Regions from separate parts of the Salinactinospora qingdaonensis genome, predicted to be linked through region 1. Evidence: riboswitches for the same ligand, from Rfam matches in the RefSeq annotation. Region 1 holds a riboswitch; the other holds the start of a gene.
What was found. Region 1 has a riboswitch for cobalamin ahead of ABD848_RS01050 (putative cobaltochelatase). Riboswitches for the same ligand answer to the same signal wherever they lie in the genome.
Positions count from the first base shown of each region.

Region 2: it holds a riboswitch for cobalamin, as region 1 does, so the genes downstream of both, ABD848_RS08825 (ribonucleoside-diphosphate reductase subunit alpha) here and ABD848_RS01050 (putative cobaltochelatase) in region 1, are expected to answer to the same signal.

Region 1 is NZ_BAABDD010000001.1:249,395-253,601, forward strand. It holds gene ABD848_RS01050 (putative cobaltochelatase) at 1-2,034, opposite strand, end outside; cobalamin riboswitch at 2,090-2,218, opposite strand; gene ABD848_RS01055 (hypothetical protein) at 2,473-2,661, shown strand; gene ABD848_RS01060 (GNAT family N-acetyltransferase) at 2,677-3,477, opposite strand; gene ABD848_RS01065 (LLM class flavin-dependent oxidoreductase) at 3,612-4,207, opposite strand, start outside.
Region 2 is NZ_BAABDD010000006.1:192,214-196,420, reverse strand. It holds gene ABD848_RS08835 (hypothetical protein) at 1-264, shown strand, start outside; gene ABD848_RS08830 (phosphotransferase enzyme family protein) at 299-1,174, shown strand; cobalamin riboswitch at 1,473-1,701, shown strand; gene ABD848_RS08825 (ribonucleoside-diphosphate reductase subunit alpha) at 1,852-4,207, shown strand, end outside.

The DNA.
Region 1 (4,207 bases):
GGGGGTGGCCGCCATCTCGCCGGCGAGCTGGGCCGCGAGTCCAAGGCGCACCGGCCCGGACTCGCAGTCAACGACGACACCCTCCACTCGTTGGGCGCGCAGCCAGGCGCCGGCCCGCAGTGCCGAATCGACGCCGCCGTGCGTGGCTTTACCGTCGGTGACGACGATGAGCAGCGGGCGGCGGCGCGGGTCGCGTACCCGTTCCACACGCAGCACCTCGGCGGCGCGCAGCAGACCGGCCGCGAGCGGAGTACGGCCCCCGGTGCGCAGCTCACGCAGGCGCCGTGCGCCCGCCTCGACCGACGAGGTGGGCGGTAGCGCGAGGTCAGCGCCGTCACCGCGGAAGGTCACGATGCCGACCTTGTCGCGGCGCTGGTATGCGTCGAGCAGCAGGCTGAGCGCGGCCCCCTTAACGGCGCGCATCCGCTGGCGGGCCGCCATCGAACCGCTGGCGTCCACACAAAACAGGACGAGGTTGCCTTCGCGGCCTTCGCGCACGGCTTCACGCAGGTCGCCGCGGGCGAGGACGAGGCCGGGGCCGCTGCGACCGCGGGCGCGCTGGTGCACAGCGGCGGCACGCAGGGTCGCGGGCAGGTGCAGGGTGGTGATGCGCTGGTGGGGAGCACGCGCTCCAGACGTGCGGCCGTAGGGGGTCTCGGCGCGGGAGCGCCGCCCCGGCGTTCCACTCCCCATCCCCGAGACGCGAAACAGCCGCGGCCGGTAGGTCTCGGTGGGGTCGGCCGCCGCGTCCTGGGGAGCGGGCCCCTCGCCGTTGGCCTGTTCCTGCTGGCCAGTGGACTCTTCCGAGGGCTGGGGCCGGCCCCGTGCCGGGGTGGGGGCGCTGTCCTGGGCCGGTTCGGGCTCCTCGGTGGTGTCCCGGTCGGTCGGCGCGCCCGACTCGGGGGCGTCTTGACGAGCCTCGGTGGGCGGGGAGTCGCCGGAGCCGCCGTCGCTGTCACCGCCGGGTCCCCCCTCGGGGCCCTCCGGCGGGTCGTCAGGGTCTTTTGGGTCAGCATCACCGGCCTGGTCGAGCGCGTCCTGTAGCCGGTCCTCGTCGAGGCCGGGAGCGTCGAAGGGGTCGCGCCGTCTGCGGTGCGGCAGCGCCAAGCGCGCCGCGTCGCGCACGTCGTCGGCGTTGACCTCGACGTGGTCGCGCCAAGCGGCCAGGGCCATGGCGGCGCGGGCGGTAACGAGGTCGGCGCGCATGCCGTCGACCTCGAAAGCGGCACAGACGGCGGTGACTTGCCGCAGCGCGGCGTCGGTGAGGACAACGTCGGGTAGGCGCTTGCGCGCCTCGCGGATGTGGGCGGCGAGGTCGGCTTCCCGGTCAGCGAAACCGGCGGCGAAGGTCTCAGGGTCGGCGTCGAAGGCCAGCCGGCGCCGCACCACTTCGGCGCGTTCGGTGGGCTCGCGGGTGGCGGCCACCTCGACGGTGAGGCCGAAGCGGTCCAGCAACTGGGGCCGCAGTTCCCCCTCTTCAGGGTTCATGGTGCCCACGAGCAGGAAGCGGGCGGCGTGGCGTACCGAGACGCTCTCGCGCTCGACGTGCGAGGTGCCCATGGCCGCGGCGTCGAGGAGCAGGTCGACAAGGTGGTCGTGGAGCAGGTTGACCTCATCGACGTAGAGCACGCCGCGGTGGGCGGCGGCGAGCAGTCCAGGCTCGAACGCCGCGACCCCTTCGGTCAGCGCCCGCTCGATGTCCAACGATCCGGCGAGCCGGTCCTCGCTGGCACCCACCGGCAACTCCACCAACTGCGAGGGGCGGACGTGCGAGGGTGCGGACGTGTCGTGCGGACCGTCAGGGCACTCGGGGTCGGGGTCAGCCGGATCGCAGGAGAAACGGCAGTCGGTGACGACGGTGAGGTCCGGCAGCAGGGCAGCCAGAGCGCGCACGATGGTGGACTTGGCGGTGCCCTTCTCACCGCGCACGAGCACCCCGCCCACCGAGGGAGAGACGGCGTTGACGATGAGGGCGAGCTTGAGGTCGTCCATGCCGACGACCGCGCTGAAGGGGTAGCGAGCGGCAGCGCTCACGGGTTTCCTTTCCGTCCGGGTCTCCACGCCCGTTGGGGTTGGTCATAGCGCCGCGCAGTGTCCTGGCTCCCGGATCGCCGCTCCCCCGCTGCCTTCCCGCCGGCGAACCGGCAGTGGCGTTGGGTGGCGGGGTCGCTCCCCGGTCACAGTGGCGGGACCGCCCCGGCTTCTCACCGGGTTCCTGCGAGCCGGTGGGGTCCGTGAGGGAGGCTCACCGGCTCGGCGCCGTGTCCCAGGATGACACATCACGGTCGGATAGCAGGCCCGGTGGGGCGGCTTACGGCGCCCCGGGGGCCGGTAACGCCACGACCTGCGCGCCGAGGCCCGTATCCGGCGGCGTTTCGGCGATCCACGCCAGCATGTGGTGTAGACCAATTGCGTGTGGGTATCCCCAAAACGCGACATTCCCCCATCGCGACAGTTACGAGGCGACCAAACATGCCTAACGACACCACCGAACACCGCGAGTCCCGGCTCCCCCGGCAGGAGATCGGCGACGAACGCGCCGCGGCGCACCCGCCCACCCACGACTCCTCCGAGGAACGGCACCCCCACGAGAAGACGGGTAAGCCCAGCGAATTCAACACCTTCGCCACCCTGGAGGCGGTCCACCGCGGGCAGGAGTGAGCCCACCGGACGTGGTCACCGTGTCCGCGACGGCCAAGCGTAATAACGGGTGACCGCCACCGGCCGGAAACCAAGACGAGCGTAGAAACTCTTGGGCCAGTCGGCGGCGTCGGCCCGGATCAGTACGGGCCGGATGCCGCGCGAGCGGGCTTGGGTGACCGCATGGTGCAGCAACTGGGTTGCCACACCGCGGCCTCGGAACTCGGAGTGGACGAACAGGTCCTCCACCATGGCCATGGTTGCGCCGGGACGGGCCCACGAGGCGAAGAAGCCACACGGCTGCCCCTCGCACCGGGCGATCCAGTAGGCCACGCTGGGCAGCTTGACACGTCGGGCGGTGACGGCCTCAGTGGTGTACTCGATCGGCCGTAGCGCCGTGCCGGCCCCGCGCGCCTCTTCGTCGTGGTCCATCCGAAACAACGCTTCCAGGCACGCCCAATCCTCGCTGGTGCGGGCGGGGCGGATTTCGGCGGGTCGGCGCCGTGGGGCCGGAATCACGTCCGTCGCCACCATCTCCACCTGGGTCTGCGACGGCGACCACCCTTCCAGTAGCAACGTGGCCTCCGTGGCGCTGCTGGTGCGCGGACCGACGTAGATCTCGGCCGCGGTACCGATCCACTCCACCGCGTCATCGAGGAGGGCACGGACCTGCCCAGAACCGTTGGCCACGAGGCCGGTGACCACGTTGCAGTAGGCGACGTGAGGTGCCAAGCGGTTACGGATCAACCGCGCCCCGTTGAGGGTACGTGTCTCGCCGCCGAGAGCCCAGAACCCGGCGATCGTGTCCTCCACCGCCCACCCCAGGTGCTCCATCATTTGCTCAACACTAGCGAGCGTGGTTTCGCGCTACGGCGGATTTCCCCGAAACCCCGGGCTTGCGAGCGACGCTGGCCGGCAGTGGCCACCGGCCGGTCGCTGGGGCAGAGAGCCTCGTGTGACGAGAAGCGGTCTCAGTCACGCGGCTTGAGCCCGAACTCGACGGCCAACAACTCGAAACTGCGCCTGCGGGCGTCGGCCACGGGCATGGGGGTGGCGATGACGACCTCGTCGGCGTGAGCTTGCTCAGCAACAGCCCGTACCCGCTGGGCGACCTCGGCGGGTTGGCCGACAAACATGCGGTCAGCCATGGAACGCCGGGTCAATTGATAATGGGAGTCAGAGCGGAACTCGCGGGCCTGAGCCATAGAGGTGGGAGTGCGCCCGTTGGAGCGCACCTTGCTCATCTGCAACGCCCAGAACGCGGCGAAGTCCTCTGCCTCCTCGGCGTCCTCGGTGGCAAACGCGATCACCGAGAAGCTGCTGTAAGGGGTGGACCGCCGTGACGAGGGGCGGAAGTGGTCGCGGTAGCGCCGCAGCATGGGCACGGTGTAGTCGGGGTTGATCTGCTGGGCGAACGAGAACGGTAAGCCGTGGGCGGCAGCGTAGGTCGCGCCGTAGTCGCTGGAACCCAGCATCCACACGTGCGGCGGCGTGACCAACTGCGGCGCGGCTGTCACCTCACAGAAGGGGTGGCCCGCTGGGAACCCGTTGCTGAGGAAAGCGAAGA
Region 2 (4,207 bases), on a different contig from region 1:
GCCATCCGGCTGCAATCGGCGGACTATCCCCGCTCACGCACCTTCTCCCGAATCCGACTCGCCTCACTGAACATGAGTACCGGATATGCGCGGGAAGCGGTGCCCATCGGCCGCCAAGCCACCCGCGACACTGCGGCGCTGCGGTCAAAGCGACTGGTGACCGAACTTCACGGCTTGACGCGGGCCGCTACGGCGCACACCCACATCGGCGACGTCGCCGACCTCTGCCACGAGATCACCAGCCTGCGGCTTCCGAGCAGCTGAGGCCGCCAGTACGGTCGGTACCGTGACGCCCTCTGTGGCGACGACAGACGACATCCTCGCCATCGCGGCGCGCCTGGCCGGTCTCGACGCTGCGGGTGCGGCGGTGATCCGGGACGGCTCCAATGTGATGTATCGGCTGCCTGCCAGTGTCGTCGTCTGGATCGGGCCGGAGGAGACCCAGGCCGGCGCCGTACGCCAGGTCGAGGTTGCCCGTTGGCTGGCGGCCTCGGGGCTGCCTGTGGTGCGTGCACTCGACGGCGTGGCGCAGCCGACCATGGTGGGTTCTCGGCCGGTGACCTGGTGGGAGCTGCTGCCGGAGCACCGGGCGGCAACGACGGGGGAACTCGGGGCCGTCCTTGGGGCGCTGCATGCGCTCGCCCCGCCCGAGTGGCTCGAACTCCCGCGGTTCGACCCTTTGGCCGGTATCGAGGAGCGCATCGTTGCAGCGACTCACCTCGCCGAGGAGGATCGGGCATGGCTGGCCGAGCGCGCCGACCAGTTGCGCGGCCACCTCCGCCGACTTCCCCTCGACGCCGCTGAAGGGGTCATTCACGGTGATGCGTGGCAGGGCAACGTCGCCGTTGCCCAAGGGGCGCCACCGGTGCTGCTCGACTTCGAGCACGTCTGCCGCGGCCCGTGGGAGTGGGATCTGATCCCTGTGGCCGTGGACCGTGTCGACTTCGCCCGGTTGAGCGCCGGTGATTACCGTGACTTCGTCGCCGCCTACGGCGGCTACGACGTGACCGCCAGGCCCGCGTTTCGGGTTCTCGCCGACATCCAGGAACTGCGCTGGGTGTGCTTCGTGCTGGGCAAAGCCGCCGCCAGCGACAGCGCCGCACACGAGACCCGCCACCGGATCGCCTGCCTGCGCGGCGACATCGCCCGCCCCTGGACATGGAACGCCTTCTAAACCAACCGGTGCTGGCCCTGACGGTGTGGCATGGGGGCAAACATGCGCCCCAGTTGAGAAACCCCACCCCAGGCCGCGCACAAAGCGCCCCAGGCGCACGGAAGCGGCGAAGGGGGCCGTGATGAACACTGGAAACGGGCACGCGCGTCGCCACGGGGCACCGGCTACGGCAGTGTGGCGGATCGCCGGTGTGTCAGCGAGGTGAAATGTCGGGCTTGTCGTTCTTTGGGGGTCGTGTTTCGGGTGAGAGTGACATACCCCTATCTTGGGTCGTTCTGTATTGGGCAGCACAACATGTAGTATCGCTGCTGCTGGTGGTTCACCTGAGCGAGATCCCAGGTGAGGCAAGAGGGAATCCGGTGCGAATCCGGAGCTGACCCGCAGCGGTGAGTGGGAACGACCGCCGTCATCACGCACTGGCGCCACGGCGTCCGGGAAGCGACGGCCAGTAGGCGAGCACGCGGGGTGTCCACGCGCACCCGAGCCGGCCCACGAGTCCGAAGACCTGCCGCCAGTGTGCGCGCCTGGACGCGCACGGAACGGGGCTTCGAGGTTTGGGCCGCCGCAACCGTCGGGAAGACCACCATGCCGGCGCGCAGCGCGCCGCGTCCCGCCGTATCCGTGTGTGCTCCAGCCGCGCAACCCAACGGTTGTCGTCACTTTTGGTTGGAGCCACCTTGACCCTCGATACCGAGATCGCCCCGACACCGCGACCGGCCACACCGTCCGCCTCGCCCGCCGACCTTATGGAGCGGGCCCGCTGGGTGATCGAGGAGTCCTGCGCCGGCGTCGCGGGCGTGTCCGCCGAGACCGTCATCGCCGAGGCCCACCGCACCCTCTACCCCGGTATCAGCCCCGACGAACTGGAACTGGCCCTGATCATGGCGGCGCGCACCTTCGTGGAGGCCGAGCCCGGCTACTCCTACGTCAGCGCCCGGCTACTGCTAGACCGGCTACGCCGCGAAGCCCTCACCTTCCTCGCCGGCGGCTTCGACGAGGCCGGGCACGCCGAGATGGCCCGCCGCTACCCCGCCTACTTCGCCGACTACGTCGCCCGCGGCATCGAGCTGGAACAGCTCTCCCCAGAGCTGGCCACCTTCGACCTCGACCGCATCGGCGCGGCGCTGCGCCCCGAGCGTGACCGCAACTTCACCCTCCTGGGCATGCAGACCCTCTACGACCGCTACTTCCTGCACAGCGACGGAACCCGCTACGAGCTGCCGCAGGCGTTCTTCATGCGGGTGGCTATGGGGCTGGCGCTGCGCGAAGACGACCGTGAGGCCCGCGCCATCGAGTTCTACGAGCTGTTGTCGTCGTTCGACTTCATGTGCTCCACGCCCACCCTGTTCAACGCCGGCACCCCGCGCCCACAGCTCTCCTCGTGTTTCCTCACCACCGTCAGCGACGACCTGCACGGCATCTTCCACAGCGTCTCCAACAACGCGCTGCTGTCGAAGTACTCCGGTGGCCTGGGCAACGACTGGACACCGGTACGCGGCATGGGCGCCCACATCAAAGGCACCAACGGCAAGAGTCAAGGCGTCGTGCCATTTCTTAAGATCGCCAACGACACCGCCGTGGCCGTCAACCAGGGCGGGCGCCGCAAGGGCGCGGTCTGCGCCTACCTGGAAACCTGGCACATCGACGTCGAGGAATTCCTCGACCTGCGCAAAAACACCGGCGACGACCGGCGCCGCACCCACGACATGAACACCGCCAACTGGGTGCCCGACCTGTTCCTCCAGCGCGTCGAGGCCGACGCCGAGTGGACACTGTTCTCCCCCGACGAGGTCCCCGACCTGCACGACTGCTACGGCGCCGAGTTCGCTGCGCGCTACATGGCCTACGAGCGCGCCGCCGACGAAGGCCGTATCAAAGTCTGGCGGCGGGTGCGCGCCGTAGAGCTGTGGCGGCGCATGCTCACCCTGCTGTTCGAGACCGGCCACCCCTGGATCACGTTCAAAGACCCCTGCAACCTGCGCTCGCCGCAGCGCCACACCGGCGTGGTCCACTCCTCCAACCTGTGTACCGAGATCACGCTCAACACCAGCGCCGACGAGGTCGCCGTGTGCAACCTGGGCTCGGTCAACCTGGCCGCCCACATCGACGCCGACGGGCTGGACACCGCCAAGCTGCGCCGCACAGTGCGCACCGCCGTGCGCATGCTCGACAACGTGATCGACGTGAACTTCTACACCATCCCCGAGGCCGAGCGCGCCAACCTGCGCCACCGCCCCGTGGGGTTGGGCCTCATGGGCTACCAGGACGCGCTGTTCACGCTGCGCCGCCCCGTGACCTCGCCGGAGGCCGTGGCCTTCGCTGATGAGAGCACAGAGCTGCTCTCCTACCACGCCATCGAAGCCTCGGCCGACCTCGCCGCCGAGCGGGGCCGCTACGCGACGTTCGAGGGTTCGCTGTGGAGCCGCGGCGTGTTGCCCATCGACTCCCTGGGGCTGCTTGCCGACGCGCGCGGCAGCGGCGACGTCGACATCGACACCAGCGCCCGCCTCGACTGGGAGGGGCTACGCCAGAAGGTGCGCACCACCGGCATGCGCAACTCCAACGTCATGGCGATCGCGCCCACCGCCACCATCGCCAACATCACCGGCGTGAGCCAGTCGATCGAACCGATCTACCGCAACCTCTACGTCAAGTCGAACATGTCCGGCGACTTCACGGTGATCAACCCCTACCTCGCCCACGACCTCAAAGAACGCGGGCTGTGGGACGCCGACATGGTCGAACAGCTCAAGCGCCACGACGGCAGCCTCGGCGCGATCGAGCGGGTCCCCGCCGATGTGCGCGAGCTCTACGCCACCGCCTTCGAGATCGACCCCGCCTGGCTCGTCGACGCCGCCGCGCGGCGCCAGAAATGGCTCGACCAGGCCCAATCGCTGAACCTGTACATGGCCGCGCCCAGTGGCCGCAAGCTCGACGCGCTGTACCGCCGTGCCTGGCGTGCCGGCCTGAAAACCACCTACTACCTGCGTTCACAAAGCGCCACGCACGTAGAGAAGAGCACGCTCCGCGGCA